Regions from separate parts of the Frateuria edaphi genome, predicted to be linked through region 3. Evidence: predicted binding sites of a transcription regulator. Region 3 holds the regulator's gene; each other region holds the start of a gene.

Region 1 (3,771 bases), 390 kb from region 3:
CGCTATGGAGCCTTGGTACGGTGCCGCGGCGCCGTAATCGTTGACGATGTCATACGCCACCGGCGTGCCCGTGGCCGGTGCCTTCGTCAGCCCCGTGACGGGCAACCGCAGCGTACCAAGGGGATCGACCATGCCCGTGTCGGCCGAATACGGTTTACCGGCGATATCCAGCGACGCCTTGATGACGGTGATGTGGTAGGCGGTCGGGTTGTGCACTTCCAGCGCATAGCCCGCGCCATCGGGCACAGCCTTCCAGGTCAGCTCGGCTGGCGCCTTGGCCAGGTCACCCGGCAAGTTGGCCGGACGATAGAAAAACTTGAGCCGCGAGCGAATCGCGAACTGCAGCAGGTTCTTGCCCGCAAACTCCGCGCCCTTGGGCTTGGGGGGAATTTCGAGCACGTTGAGCCAGAACAGCGACTCGCGATCCGCCGGCAAGTTGGCCTGGGTGGCGATGATGCGCAGGCTCTGGTCCTTGTGCGGCTCCATGCGGAAAAGCGGCGGCGTGATCAGGAACGGCACGTCGACCTTGTCCGGGGTCGAATGGGGATCGCCGCGATCGATCCACGCCTCGACCAGCGCCGGTTGGGCGCTGTCGTTGCTCAAGCGCACCGTCACCTCTCCATCCCGCGCGGGGAACACCACGCGCGTGCCGCCGATCACCACGCTGGCATGCGCAGGCAGCGCACATAGGCATAGCGCAGCCACTACCCCGCGAATGGCACGTACCAGGCTTTTCATCGAAGGCTTCCGCCGCAAAAAACAATTTCACGTGGAGCATGCGGCGGCCGGGACGTGCCGGCCGCACGCATGGTTACGCTTACTGGTAGATCACCGAGAACTGCACGCTGCTCGCGACTGCGCCCGAACCGGCGGCGCCGGTGGCGTAGTAGCGGGCGAAGTAGTTCAAGGTGGCGGTCTTGCTGGCGGAGATCGTGGCAACACCCGCACCGCTGGTCGGCGCGGCGGAACCGGCCGTGATCACGCTGTTGTCGCTGTTCACCAGCTGCACTTCGACGTTGCTGGCCGGGCTGACGGCAGTATTCACCAGACGGCCGCTGGCATTCACGTTGGGGCCGTTCTCGAAATACGTCGACGCTTTGGTCGCCGCGCCGCTGCAAGCGGACAGGTTGATCGCGAACGCGGTCTGACCGGCGGTGTTACCGGCCGCGCTCAGCGCAGCGGTGGAAACCGTCGGCAGGGTGACCGTGGCCGGGCCGGCGGCGCCGTTGACCTGCACGGTGCAGGTCGAGCCGGAGATGGTGCCGCTGAAGTTGATGGTGCCATCGACGGCATGGGCGGCGTTAGGTGCAAAGGCGGCGACGCCCAGGGTGGCAATCAATGCGGCGGAAAGAAGAGTCTTGGGCATGCTGGTTCCCTTTAGAGGTGGTGTGGTGCGGCTGACTACAAAAGGTCGGTGCGGCGCAGGCACTGCAGAAAGCTTCCAGACTGCCGTCCGCGCATTTCCAACAAGCCTGGGCATTTCCAACGCTTGTTTGTGACCTACATCGCAAATCCTGTGCCAACAGGGGCGGGGGTGGCCAAACCATTGACGCGTATGGGTTGGGTCAAAACGCCGTCTCCCTTGCGGAAAGCGGGTCGTTAGCTCCTGAGTGGACGCCCCTGTACTGCACTGGCCCCTGTGCGTCACATCTTTCACATTGTGATCACAATCACAGTTTGATCAGTCAAGTCGCGCGAGGCAAGGCCGATATGCGGTTCGTGTAAAGGGTGCTTGACACGCTGGGCGGTGACCGCCTAGCCTGTGTGTCAAGTTTGCTTGACAGGCCGCCGAGGTGGCGCGCCGTCGGCAGGGGAGCCGGACATGCCGCGTTTCAACGAGAGCCGTTACCGCAGCCAGCTGTCGGTCGCGATGGTGGCGTACATGGCCGCCATGCTGCTGGTTTGGCCGCTCAGCCGTACCGCCGCCAGCGTGCCGCTGAAGGTGGTGCTGGCGGTGGTCCCGGTGCTGCCGATGCTTTTCGTGATCGGCCTGATGGCGCGGCGGATCGGCACCAGCGACGAGTTCGAGCAGCGCGTGCACCTGGTGGCGCTGGGCGCTTCGACCGCCTTGCTCGGCGCGCTCAGCCTCGTCGGGGGGTTCCTGGCGGCAGCCGGCGTGCTGCGGCTCGACGGCAGCATCCTGATCTGGGTGTTCCCGGTGACGATGATCGGTTACGGCATCGCCCGCTGGTGGCTGCTGGTTCGCCATTACGGTGGCAGCGCCACTTGCGAGGGGGGCTCGATGGGCTGGCGGCTCGTGTTGCTGGCCGTATTGGTGCTGATGGTGTTGGGCGTGGCCTGGTGGCGGGGGCGACTGGACGATTTCGAGGCGGGCCTGCTGGTCGGCCTGCTTCCCGGTGTGCTGATCGTGCTTGCGGTCCTGTTATGGCGCCGCCTGCGTCGTCGGCCCGGCGAGGATTGAGCCGTGGCCATGCGCTTGGTGCACAGGCGATACCTCGCGCGGTTCGTGCCCGCCATGGCCGGCTACTGTGCGCTGATCGGCCTGTACGGCTGGCTTGTGCCGCGTACCGGAAGCGTTGGCCTGCGCACGCTGCTGGCGTTGCTGCCCATGCTGCCGGTGTTGATGGCGATGCGTGCCGTGGCGCTGGTCATCCGCGAACAGGACGAGCTGGAGCGGCAGCTCGACCTGCAGGCGCTGGCCGCGGCAGCCGTGTTGACCTCGTGCGGCTTCCTGAGCTTCGGGCTGTTGCTCAGCGCCGGCGTGCTGCAAGGCGTGCCGGCCGCACTGGTCGCCCTGCTGGTGCTGCCTTGCTTCTTCTGGATCTTCGGGTTGGCCAAGCTGGTGCTGGTGGTAAGGCTGCGCCGCCGATGAAGAACCAGGTGCGCGACCTGCGCGGCGGGCAGGGATGGTCGCAGGCGGACCTGGCCGAGCGGCTGGACGTTTCGCGCCAGACCGTCAATGCCATCGAGACCGGCAAATACGACCCCAGCCTGCCGCTCGCCTTCAAGATCGCGCGTCTCTTCGGGCGACCGATCGAGAACATCTTCGAGCCGGATTGAACGGAACAAGCGTCACGACGAAAAGGCAATCGCGCGACGGACGCATCGGCCTGCACGTCGAATGGGAGCCCGCGCCGATCCAGTGGTGCGGCTGGGAATCATCTGTGGGATGGGAAGGGAGTTGAGGACATGGCTTTGAAATCGCGCACGGTGTTGCGCATCGTGGTGATCGCCGGCGGGCTCGGCCTGCTCGCGTGGAAGCAGTTCCATCCGCATGCACCGGCGACGGACGCCGCCGATGCGGTCGCCGAGACGGCGCCAGCCAAATCGCAGGCCGCGGCCAAGCCGGCGACCTGGAAGCGGGGTCGGCTCACGCTGACGGCCTGCGAACTGGGCCGCCCCGACAGCGGGCTGACCACGGCCGCGTGGTGCGCGTCGTTCGAGGTGCCGGAGAACCGCGACGATCCGCACAGCCGCAAGATCAAGTTGAACCTGGCGGTGATCCGCTCCGACGCGCAGGTGCCGGCCAAGGACATGCTGGTGTTCCTCGCCGGCGGCCCCGGCCAGGCAGCGACCGAAACCTGGCCGATGATCGCGCCGGCATTCGAGCCGCTGCTGGCGCACCGCGACGTGCTGCTGATCGATCAACGCGGCACCGGCCAGTCCAACCCGCTGGACTGCAAGGCGGCTGACAAGAACGACAAGACCGGTGCGGTCGCCGGGTTCGACGCCGAGCGCCTGCGCGCCCAGGTCGTCACCTGCCTGAAGGAAGTACAGGCCAAGGCCGACCCGCGCTTCTACACCACCACC
Region 2 (3,771 bases), 860 kb from region 3:
CGTGCTGCGTCAGCTCGCCGGCCGCAAGACCGCCTGAGCCCCGCCGCAGTTGCAGCGAAAAGGCCGCCCCCGGGCGGCCTTTTTTTTCGTGCTTCATCCCACCGCCTCGCGGGGGAAAGGTGGGCTGAAACCCACCCGGCGAGTGCACTAAAGCTGCCGCTCCCACGTCGCGCTGTAGCAGCGCCACTCGCCACCTTCCCTGCGCCACGCCGTTTCCACGTGGTACACCCCGGCCGCGTCCGGCAGCAGACGACTGCCCTGGGTGAGGGTGACAGTGAAATCCGCCATCAGCCGCTCGCCGCGCTGCTCCACCGAGATCGGTCCAAGCGTCGCCCCGATGCGCTCGCCACGCAGGTGCGCCAGGCGGACCAGGTTCGCGATGTCCTTGCGCTCAAGCCGGCCGCCGTTACCGTCGAAGTCCTCGCTGAGCGGCTCGACAACGCCACCGGCATCGGCCTGTTCGGCCGCCTGCTCGACGGATGCGATGGCCTCGCGCACGCGCGTTTCGTCCGGCGTATGCCGACAGCCGGCCAAGGCCACGAACACCAGCGCGAGCCCAAGGGAAGGCAGTATTTTTCGTACTCGCATGAACCCTCCGATCCTCGCCGCGGCGCGGCTTGCCGCCGTGCGCGGGCGTATGCTCCAATGCCTTGGCCGCAAGGCCGAACGGGGAACAGGAACAGTACATGAGCAACGAGCGTCCGTGGCTTGCCCACTATCCGCATGACGTGCCCGCCGAGATCGACGTCAACGCCTATGCATCGGTGGCGGAGGTGGTGGAAGAAGCCTTCGGCAAGTTCCGCGACAAGCCGGCCTTCTCCAGTTTCGGCAAGCGGCTGAGCTACGGCGAGATCGAGAGCTTGAGCCGCCAGTTCGCCGGTTACCTCACCGGCGTGCTGGGCCTTGAGAAGGGCGACCGGCTCGCCATCATGCTGCCCAACGTGCTGCAGTACCCGATCGCGCTGTTCGGCGCGCTGCGCGCGGGCCTGGTGGTGGTCAACACCAACCCGCTCTACACCGCGCGCGAACTCAGGCACCAATTGGAAGATTCCGGCGCCAAGGCGATCTTGGTGCTGGACAACTTCGCCTCCACGTTGCAGGAGGTCATCGACGAAACCCACGTCGAACACGTGATCACCACCGGCATCGGCGACCTGCTGGGTTTCCCCAAGGGGGCGCTGGTCAACTTCGTGCTCAAGCACGTGAAGAAGATGGTGCCCGCCTACTCGTTGCCGAAGGCGGTGCGCTTCCGCGACGCACTGGCGCAGGGCGCCTCGCATCCCATGCCCAAGGTCGAGCTGGGCCACGACGACCTCGCTTTCCTGCAGTACACCGGCGGCACTACGGGCGTGGCCAAGGGCGCGATGCTCAGCCACGGCAACATGGTCGCCAACATGCTGCAGGCCAGCGCCTGGATCGGCGACCTGGCCAAGCCCGGCGAGGAGGTGATCATCACCGCCCTGCCGCTGTACCACATCTTCTCGCTGACGGCGAACGGCCTGGTTTTCATGCGCCTGGGCGGCCTGAACTGGCTGATCACCAACCCGCGCGACATGCCCGGCTTCGTCAAGGAACTGAAGAAGTCCGGCTTCACCGCGCTGACCGGCGTCAACACGCTGTTCAACGGCCTGCTCAACACGCCCGGCTTCGCCGAGCTGGACTTCTCGCGCCTGCACCTGACCCTGGGCGGCGGCATGGCCGTGCAACGCGCGGTGGCCGAGCGATGGAAGAAAACCACCGGTTGCACCCTGGCCGAGGCCTATGGCCTGACCGAAACCTCGCCGGCGGTGTGCATCAACCCGCTGGACCTTCGGGACTACAACGGATCGATCGGCCTGCCCGTGCCGTCCACCGACGTGGCGATCTGGTCGGAGGAAAACCAGCCTTTGTCGATCGGCGAAGTGGGCGAGCTCATGGTGCGTGGCCCGCAGGTGATGCAGGGCTATTGGCAGCGTCCGGACGAGACCGCGAAGGTGCTGGGCGCCGATGGCTGGCTGCACACCGGCGACATCGCCCGGATGGACGAGAACGGCTACGTCTACATCGTCGACCGCAAGAAGGACATGATCCTGGTGTCCGGCTTCAACGTGTATCCGAACGAGGTCGAGGACGTGGTGATGCAACACCCCGGCGTGGCCGAGGTAGCCGCCGTGGGCGTGCCGGACGAGCACTCGGGCGAGGTGGTGAAGCTTTTCGTGGTGCGCAAGGACCCTGCGCTGACGGCCGAAGTCCTCAAGCAGTTCTGCCACGACAACCTGACCGGCTACAAGCGCCCGCGCCAGATCGAATTCCGCGATGCGCTGCCGAAGTCGAACGTGGGCAAGATCCTTCGCCGCGAGCTGCGCAACGAGCCAAAGAAAACTCCCGCCTGAGCGTCCGGGTCTTCGTGGGAGCCCGCTTGCGGGTTCCTACGGAAAAGCGCGCGGCCGGATCACTCCCCCCGCCAATGCTCCAGGATGTCCGCGTAACCACCCAGCAGGTTCCACAACGGCACCTGCTTGTCTTCCGGGATGCGCGAGTAGGCAAAGCCGATGTGGCGGTCGGAGATGCGCGCGACCACTGCCTCCAGGTGGATGTGCAGGTCGCGGCCGAAGATCATGTCGAGCACCCAGTTCTGCCCCAGCTCGCCCTGCCAGCCCAGCGGTCGGCGCAGCAGCGCGCCCGTGGCGGAGATGTCGACCAGTTCGGTCGGATGCGACTGCACCCCGTGGCTCATGAGCACGGTGGTTTCGATGCGCATGCGCGCGGGCCGCAGGAACTTGGGGCCCGATTCATCCGCCACGTTGTCTTCGATCGTCATCTAACTCCCCAAGCAAAACGCACCCGCGCTCTGTGACGTCCTTGCGATCCTACGACGCATCCTGCGTCCCATCGACACCTGGTTGCTGCCTGTGAGCCGCCAGTGTTCAGCGGACCGTTCGCGCAGCGGGAAAACGGCATCTCATGGGCACGATAAAGCAAACGCCATGCCATCGATGGATCGGTGCGACGTCATCCCCTGCCCGCCCGACACCGCACTGGAACTGCCGCGCCCGGCTTCTGCACGACGCACCGTGTCACATGCTGCCCCATGCGCGAGCACTTGCGCACTGGACTTGCCGCAACGCTACCGCTAACCTGTCCCCATGCCCGGTTCCAGCGTGCGCCGTGCCGGTCGATACCGGCCATCGCGGCACGCATCCGAGTCCCGGCAGACCGATTGAAACCGTCCGTGGCGCCGTGTCGCCATCCTGTCTTGCGTTCGTTCCAGGGCCCGATGCCCGGCGTGGACGCCTTGGTGGTCGCCCGAGCCCGCCTGACCGAACCGCCGTGGTGCGGCTTCGTCAAGCGACACGCGGCGACGGCTGCGCCGGAACCGGCGAGCCAGCTTGACCGATCGCCGGCCCGAAGCCGCGGTCACGAGGGGATACCCGTCCACAGGGCACCGCCCGCCAGGACGACAGGTTTTGAACGCATTGCCGGCCGCGTGAGCGGCCTCACGACATGCATTGATGAGCACAGAACCGCAGCAGCCGGCCGCACCGTCGCAGGACGCCTTCGCGTCGATCCCCCAGCAGCAGGAAATGCCGCTGGCGGTCGTGCGTGGCGAACCCATGCTGCAGATGCCGCAGGACCTGTACATCCCGCCGGACGCCTTGGAAGTTTTTCTCGAAGCGTTCGAGGGCCCGCTGGACCTGCTGCTGTACCTGATCCGCCGGCAGAACCTGGACATCCTGGACATTCCGATTGCCGAAATTACGCGGCAATACATGGAATACATCGACATGATGC
Region 3 (3,771 bases):
GGCGGCACTAGAATCCACGGCGTCGGCATGCGTGCCGACCTCAACGACAAACACCTGGAGCTGCTCGATGACGTCCATGCCACGTTCCCGCCCCGCCAGCATGCGCGCTAGCGCGGCGTTGGTCCTGCTGGGCCTGACGGTGCTGGCACCGGTGCAGGCCAAGCGCACCGACCGCGACCAGCCGATGGACGTGCAGGCCTCGCACTTCGATGGCTTCCGCAAGCCCAACAGCACCACCACGCTCAAGGGCAACGTGGTGATCACCCAAGGTTCGCTGAAAGCCACCGGCGACCTGGCCAAGGTGCACTTCGACGCCAACGCCGAGATCGACAGCGTGGTGCTGACCGGCAGTCCTGCGCACCTCCAGCAGCTGGACGACAACGGCAACCTGATGCAGGGCGACGCGGCCACCATCGACTACAAGGTGGCCAAGGACTACGCCGTGCTGCAGGGCCATGCCTCGATCACCCAGCAGGGCCGCGGCGAGGCGCACGGCGATCGACTCACGTACAACACGCAGACCAGCGAAATGACCGGCGACAGCGGCGGCGACGGTCGCGTGCACATGATCTTCAAGCCCCAGCCCAAGTCGGGAACCGCCGCGCCTGCCGCGGCACCGGCACCGGCACCGGCCACCAGTGCACCCGCGCCCGCCACCAGCAGCGGGCAGCCCTGACCGATGCTCGCTGCCGAAGGCCTGCAGAAACGCTACCGCTCGCGCCAGGTCGTGCGCGATTTCGGTTTTTCGATCCGCCAGGGTGAAGTGGTCGGCCTGCTCGGCCCCAACGGCGCGGGCAAGACCACCTGCTTCTACATGGTGGTGGGCCTGGTCGAAGCCGACGGCGGCACCATCCGGCTGGACCGCCAGGACATCACCGGCCTGCCCATGCACTCGCGCGCACGACTGGGCATCGGTTACCTGCCGCAGGAAGCCTCGGTATTCCGCCGGCTGTCGGTGGCTGACAACATCATGGCCGTGCTGGAGCTGCGCGAGGGCCTCACCGCCCGCCAGCGCAACGAACAGCTCGAAGGGCTGATGGACGAGCTCAAGATCGCCCATATCGCCGGCCAGAAAGGCATCAGCCTCTCCGGTGGCGAGCGCCGCCGCGTGGAGATCGCCCGCGCGCTGGCCGCGCAGCCGCGCTACATGTTGCTGGACGAGCCGTTCGCCGGCGTCGACCCGATTTCGGTGGGCGAAATCCAGCGCATCGTGCGGCACCTGAAGGAACGCGGCATCGGCGTCCTGATCACCGACCACAACGTGCGCGAGACGCTGGGCATCTGCGATCGCGCCTACATCCTGAACGACGGCGAGGTGCTCTCGCGCGGCACGCCAGCGCACATCCTCGCCGACGAAAAGGTGCGCGAGGTGTACCTGGGACGCGAATTCAAGCTCTGAAGCGGTGATGTGACGCACGGCCCGTCGGAGCCTGCCATCGCTATGGTCGCGTCACACCCACCGGGGTAGGATGACCGCAAGTCTCTCCGCAACGGCTGGCATGAAACCCGGGCTCCAGTTCCGACTCAACCAACAGCTCACCCTGACGCCGCAGTTGCAGCAGGCGATCCGGCTGTTGCAGCTGTCGCAGCTGGAGCTGGAAGCGGAACTGCGCCAGATCGCCGAGGGCAACCCGCTGCTGGAGTTCGAGGAGGAATCGGCGCCGGGCGAAACCGAGGAAGAGAGTTTCTCCGCCGCCCCGGCCGAAGCGCCGACCGTCGACCACAACGCGGACGACGTCGCGGACTGGGGCGAAGCCGACACGCCAGCCGAGGCGCCGATCGATTTCTCGCTCGGCAGCAGCGCGCCCTCCGGCAGCCGCGGCGATGAGGATTTCGAACCGCAGAACGCCGCGCCCGAGACCCTGCAGGAACACCTGCTGTGGCAGTTGAACCTCTCGCCGTTCAACACGCGCCAGCGGCTGATCGCGACGGTCATCATCGATGCGCTCAACGCCGACGGCTACCTTGCCGAAGGCATCGAAGGCGTGCTCGCCGCGCTGCCGGCGGACCTCGACGCGACGATCGATGAAATCGAGACGGTGCGTCGCCAGTTGCAGCGTTTCGATCCCACCGGGATCGCCAGTCTGGACCTGCGCGACTGCCTGCGCGTGCAGCTGGAGCAGTTCGATGCCGATACGCCGCATCGCGGGCTCGCTCTGCAGATCGTCGCCGGCGAGCTCGAACTGCTCGCACGCAACGACGTCGCCAAGCTCGCGCGCAAGCTGCGCGCGAGCGAGGAAGACGTCGCAGCCGCGGCGCTGCTGATCCGCAGCCTGGACCCGCGTCCCGGCGCCGCGCTGGACGCGACGCCGGTCGAGTACGTGGCGCCGGACGTCTACGCCTACAAGGAAGGCAACCGCTGGAAGGTCAGCCTCAATCCCGACTGCCAGCCGCGGCTGGGCCTCAACCAGCACTACTGCAGCCTGATCGCGCAGGCGCGCGGCGAGGACGCCAGCTGGATGCGCGGCCAATTGCAGGAGGCGCGCTGGCTGATCAAGAGCCTGGAGTCGCGCGCCGAAACGTTGCTGAAGGTTGCCGATGCGATCGTGCGCCGTCAGAGCGCCTTCCTCGACTACGGCCCGGAAGCGATGCACCCGCTGGTCCTGCGCGAAGTCGCTGAAGAGGTCGGCATGCACGAATCGACCATCTCGCGCGTGACCACGCGCAAGTACATCCACACGCCGCGCGGCACTTTCGAACTGAAGTATTTCTTCTCCAGTGGCGTCTCCACCGAAGATGGCGGCGGCGCTTCGGCCACGGCCATCCAGGCGATGATCAAGAAGCTCATCGACGGCGAGGACACACGCAAGCCCTTGTCCGACCAGGCCCTGGCCGAGGAGCTCAACCGCAAGGGCATCCAGGTCGCGCGCCGCACGGTGGCCAAGTACCGCGAGGCTCTGCGCATCCCCAGCTCGAGCGAGCGACAACGCGCCGGCTGACCGGCGCCTGAAACCCACCACTTGGAACCGGCCCGAACGATCCCATACCGAATGAAGACCGGCATGCCGGCACCAATCACCGGCATGCGAACCCGCCGCCCCACGGCGGCCTGTACCAGAGGAGGCGCCCCATGCAGTTCCAACTCACCGGCCAGCAGATCGAAGTCACCCCCGCCCTGCGTGCGCATGCCGAATCCCGGCTCGATCGCCTGACCCGCCTCGACGAAAGGTGCCTGGGCCTGAGCATGGTGCTGTCGATCGACAAGCTGCAGCACTGCGCCGACGCTACCCTCAGCACCACGGGTGCCGCCCTGCATGCGGCGGCCTGCGGCGCCGACATGTATGCCTCCATCGACATGGTGTTCGACAAACTCGCCGCGCAACTGCGCCGCCACCGCGACAAGGTGACCGACAAGCATCAGCAGGAAGCGCGCGAAGCGCGCCAGATCGGCTGATTCGTCCGGCTCCTGCGAAAGAGACCCGCCCCGGTGGCGGGTCTTTTTTTGCTCGAAGCTTGATGCCGCAAGCCGAGCCTTCCCCGCGAGCGCAGGGAAGATACCAAGCCACGGGCGGATGGCCGGCCTCGCGACACCCTCCCGGCCCGCCCTCCCCCGCATAGCTGGCACAATGGCGCCCATTGCCACCCGGCAGGGACACTCCTTGGAACGCCTGACTGCACGACAACTCTTCGACGGCGTCCACGAGCGCATGGGCCTGCGCTGGGTGGCGGGCATGCGTGGCGAGGGGCGCGTGCTCGAACCCGGCGCCACCGCCACGCGCCGCCCGTCGCTGATCGGCTACCTCAACGTGATCTACCCGAACAAGGTGCAGA
Region 4 (3,771 bases), 250 kb from region 3:
CCGGAGCCACGCCTTCGTACACGTGCAGGGTGCGCAGGCCACCCTGCCCCACGCCGACCAGCAGGCGCTTGCCGTCGGCGTCGATCAGCAGCACACGCTCGCGCGCGCCGACCGCCATCGATTCCACGCAGCGGATGCGCCGGCCACCCGGCAGGTTGCGCGCCTGCAGGCGGCGGCTCATCCACCCGGCCACGAAGATCAGCGCGATCACCGCTGCCAGGCTCAAGAGCACCCGCAACAACTCCCCGCCGACGTTGATGTCGGGCGTGGCGGCGGGCGCGGCGAAGATCAGGGCGAGCATCGGATCAACGCAGTTTGCGCACGCGCTCGGCCGGGCTGACCACGTCGGTCAGGCGGATGCCGAACTTCTCGTTGATCACCACCACCTCGCCGTGCGCGACGAGGGTGCCGTTGACGAACACGTCCAGCGGTTCGCCGGCGGCGCGGTCCAGTTCCACCACCGAGCCCTGGTTCAACTGCAGCAGGTTGCGGATGCTGATCCGGGTGCGGCCGACTTCCATGGCCAGGATCACCGGCACGTCCAGGATCATGTCCAGGTTGACGTCACCGGTTTCGCTGGCGAAGCCGGCCAGGGTGTCGGAGTCGATGCGGTCGGCGACCGCGGCGTCGTTGGCGTTCATGCGCTTTTCTTCTCGATGAATTCGCCGGCCGCGCGCCTTTCGCGCCGGCCGACCTGGGCCTGGAACTGGATCGCCGTGTGGCCGTTGGCCTGGCCGTAGCGGCCGCGGAACACCGGCACGTCTTCGGCGAAGACGGTGCAAAGTTCGGGCAGCGTCACCGGGATCACGTCACCCGGGCGAAGGCCCAGGAAATCCCCGATGGACAGCTGCGCCTCGATCAGCAGCGAGCTGATCTCGACCTCGGCGTCGAGCACTTCCTCGTGCAGGTGCTCGGTGAAGCGGTCGTCGCGGTCGGCCAGGTCGCTCTGCACGCCGGCGTCGAGCAGCGTGCGGATCGGCTCGACCATCGCGTACGGCAGGGTCAGGTGGATTTCGCCGCCGCCGCCGTCGAGTTCGACGTGGAAGCGCGAGACGACCACGGTTTCCGTGGGGCTGACGATATTGGCGAACTGCGGGTTGATCTCGGAGTTCATGTACTCGAACTCCAGCGGCAGCACCGGGTTCCACGCCTCGGTCATGGCGCCGAACAGCTCGGTGAGCATGATCTGGATCACGCGGTTTTCGATCGCGCTGAAATCGCGACCCTCGATGCGCGCGTGGAAGCGGCCGTCGCCGCCGAAGAAGTTGTCGATCACGGTGAACACCAGCCGCGGCTCGAACACCACCAGCGCGGTGCCGCGCAGCGGCTTGATCTTCACCAGGTTGAGGTTGCTCGGCACGGCCAGGCTGTGCACGTACTCGGCGAACTTGACCATCTTCACGCCGAGCACCGACACCTCGCAGCTCTTGCGCAGGACGTTGAACACGCCCAGGCGGAAGAAGCGCGCGAAGCGATCGTTGACCATCTCCAGCGTTGGCAGCCGGCCGCGCACGATACGGTCCTGCTGGGTGAAGTCGTAGGACTGCACCGCCTCGGTGGGAGGTGGCTCGTCCTCGCCGGTGGCGACGCTGCCGCCGGTGACGCCGTCGAGCAGCGCGTCGATTTCGTCCTGGGAAAGAAGATCGCTCATGGGCGCTCAGGGCCTCACTGCATCACGAAGCTGGTGAAGTACAACGCGTCGATGCCGGGCTTGCCGGTGCGCGCCGCGACGATCTTGCGCACCGCGTCCAGCGCATCGGCCTGCAGCTTCTGCTTGCCGACGGGGTCGCTGAGGATCGAGTAGTTCTGGCGGCTGAACAGCATCACCAGCGCGTTGCGCACGACCGGGTCCACACCCTTGACGGTGTCCAGCGCGGCCTGGTCGTGCGACATCAGGGTCACGCCGACCTGCAGGTAGCGCATGGCGTCGTCGTCGCGGAAGTTGACGACGAAAGCCGGGTCCAGCGGCAGGAAGTATTCGGGCTGGATCTTGGTCGGCTGGGCGTCGCCGGCGTCCTTACCGGCCGCCGCCGTGGCGGGCTTGTGCTGCCCGTGCGATACGAACAGGTACGCGCACGCGCCGGACACCGCCAGCAGCGCCACCACCAGGCCGATCACCAGCAGCGAGCGCTTTTTCTTCGGTGGCGCCACCGCTACCGCTTCTTCTTCCGTAATTGCCATGCCTTGAAAACCTCGGTGTTGTTTTTCTTGTTGGCTCCCGGGGGCGCCACCTTGCAGGGACCTTGTTGCAATCCGCGTGCCACGGCGGGAGGGCTTGGTCCTGCTTGGTTTGCGGCAGGCGCGGCGCTTTCTTGACGCGCGCCGGGGAACGGGCGCGTCGCGATCACGACGGGTGTCTGGAAATCGGCGGGTCGGGAGCGCTCCGACTTCGGGCGCGGTGCGCCTGCGCTCAGCGCGAACGGGATGGGCGAGGCACGCGAGGCTCGGCCACGCTCTCCCATCGGGAGAAGCGTCGGGAGGACCGTTCGATGGCGCCGATGCGCCCTGCTTTGCCCGGACTCCCACCCGCCCTTCGGCACCTCTCCTGGCGGGAGAGGGATTGGGCCGGGGCGAGGCGCTTCGGTTTCGGCGCTGCGCGCCTGCGCTCGGCAAGGATGGGACGATGGAAACGTTGCGGGAAGAACGACCGGAAAACCCCGTTCACCTTGGGGCGCAGGCCGCAGACCAGAGTCGCAGGGCGCTCCGCGTCAGGCGAACGTATCGAGCATCCCGAGCGCGGCCACCGGCATGCTGGCCATCACGGCCGGTTCGGCGTCGACCTCTCCGATCGCACCCGCCGCCTCGCCACCACGACCACCTTCGCCATGCTGCTGGCGCTGGCCCACGTCGGCCTGGCCCAGCGCCAGGCCATGCTGCGCCAGCAACGCGTCCAGCTGCGGCAGGGTCTGCTGCACGGCGTGCACGGCCGCCGGATGCTGCACGGCGAAACTCACGTCGACGCGGTCGTGGTTCAGGCTGACCTTGACGTCGAGCGTGCCCAGGTCTTCCGGATGCAAACGGATGCGCGCCTGCTTGACGTCCTGCTGGCCCAGCCAGACCACGTGCTGGCCCAGCTCCTGCGCGAAGGCCGGCGTGCCGGCGGGGCTGGCGAGGTTGAGGTTGTGCGCCGGCGCCGCGGTCGTGCCGGCGTCGGGCACGGGCATCGGGTTGGCGGACAGGCTGCCCAGCTGCGCGACATCGATCGACGCGTCCTTCTGCTCGGCGGGCTTGGCCAGCATCGGCGCCAACGCATTGGCATCGAGGCTGATCGCTGGCTTGGCCGTCGCTGCCGCGGCCGCGGTATTGGCGAGCAACACCAGCGCGGCCGGCGCCTTGGCGGCGGCGCCATCGGCGATGGCGCCGGTCGCCGCATGCGCCGGCATGCCGGCCGCGGCGAGCGGCTTGGCCGGCGCGGCCTGGCCGATCAGCGCCAGCATGGCCGCCGCCAGCGCGGCGGCATCCGCGTCGCTCGGGTCCTTCGCGCTTGCGTCGGCCGGCTTCTGTTTGTCGGCGTCGGTCTTCGAGGAACCCTTGGCCTTCGCCACCTCATGCTTGCCCTCGTCCTGCGCCGGCTTGTCCTGCGACTCGCCGTGCTGCTGGCGGGCGGCGTCCAGGTGGCGGTCGAAGCGGCTGTCGTCCGACCGGGCGGCCGGGTCCGCGGCAGGGCGGGCCGGCGGCGGAGCCGGCTGGACGGGGTTCACGGCGGCGGTGGTCGCGCTCATGGGCACTTCCTCATCAAGGCTTCAAACGGCATGCGTCGAGTCAGTCCAG

What was found. Region 3 encodes sigma-54, which starts transcription at its own class of promoters, with help from an activator protein. Its sites were predicted from a motif close to TGGCACGNGCNTTGC; they were not measured.
Region 1: a site for sigma-54 is predicted at 1,508-1,522, ahead of LQ772_RS00595 (fimbrial protein). Genes of this name have one in related genera too.
Region 2: a site for sigma-54 is predicted at 2,958-2,972, ahead of LQ772_RS06355 (PilZ domain-containing protein). Genes of this name have one in related genera too.
Region 4: a site for sigma-54 is predicted at 2,249-2,263, ahead of LQ772_RS03410 (flagellar basal body-associated FliL family protein). Genes of this name have one in related genera too.

What each region holds. Positions count from the first base shown of each region.
Region 1 covers NZ_CP088251.1:119,027-122,797, forward strand. Annotated here, with positions in the region: gene LQ772_RS00590 (fimbrial biogenesis chaperone) at 1-738, opposite strand, end outside; gene LQ772_RS00595 (fimbrial protein) at 818-1,366, opposite strand; gene LQ772_RS00600 (hypothetical protein) at 1,823-2,422, shown strand; gene LQ772_RS00605 (hypothetical protein) at 2,432-2,833, shown strand; gene LQ772_RS00610 (helix-turn-helix transcriptional regulator) at 2,830-3,021, shown strand; gene LQ772_RS00615 (alpha/beta hydrolase) at 3,151-3,771, shown strand, end outside.
Region 2 covers NZ_CP088251.1:1,366,671-1,370,441, reverse strand. Annotated here, with positions in the region: gene acnA (aconitate hydratase AcnA) at 1-37, shown strand, start outside; gene LQ772_RS06365 (hypothetical protein) at 148-588, opposite strand; gene LQ772_RS06360 (AMP-binding protein) at 687-2,372, shown strand; gene LQ772_RS06355 (PilZ domain-containing protein) at 2,432-2,800, opposite strand; gene LQ772_RS06350 (segregation and condensation protein A) at 3,492-3,771, shown strand, end outside.
Region 3 covers NZ_CP088251.1:511,615-515,385, reverse strand. Annotated here, with positions in the region: gene lptC (LPS export ABC transporter periplasmic protein LptC) at 1-111, shown strand, start outside; gene lptA (lipopolysaccharide transport periplasmic protein LptA) at 77-676, shown strand; gene lptB (LPS export ABC transporter ATP-binding protein) at 680-1,399, shown strand; gene LQ772_RS02250 (RNA polymerase factor sigma-54) at 1,500-2,939, shown strand; gene hpf (ribosome hibernation-promoting factor, HPF/YfiA family) at 3,071-3,394, shown strand; gene hprK (HPr(Ser) kinase/phosphatase) at 3,648-3,771, shown strand, end outside.
Region 4 covers NZ_CP088251.1:761,829-765,599, reverse strand. Annotated here, with positions in the region: gene fliO (flagellar biosynthetic protein FliO) at 1-301, opposite strand, end outside; gene fliN (flagellar motor switch protein FliN) at 306-641, opposite strand; gene fliM (flagellar motor switch protein FliM) at 638-1,651, opposite strand; gene LQ772_RS03410 (flagellar basal body-associated FliL family protein) at 1,666-2,181, opposite strand; gene LQ772_RS03405 (flagellar hook-length control protein FliK) at 2,709-3,722, opposite strand.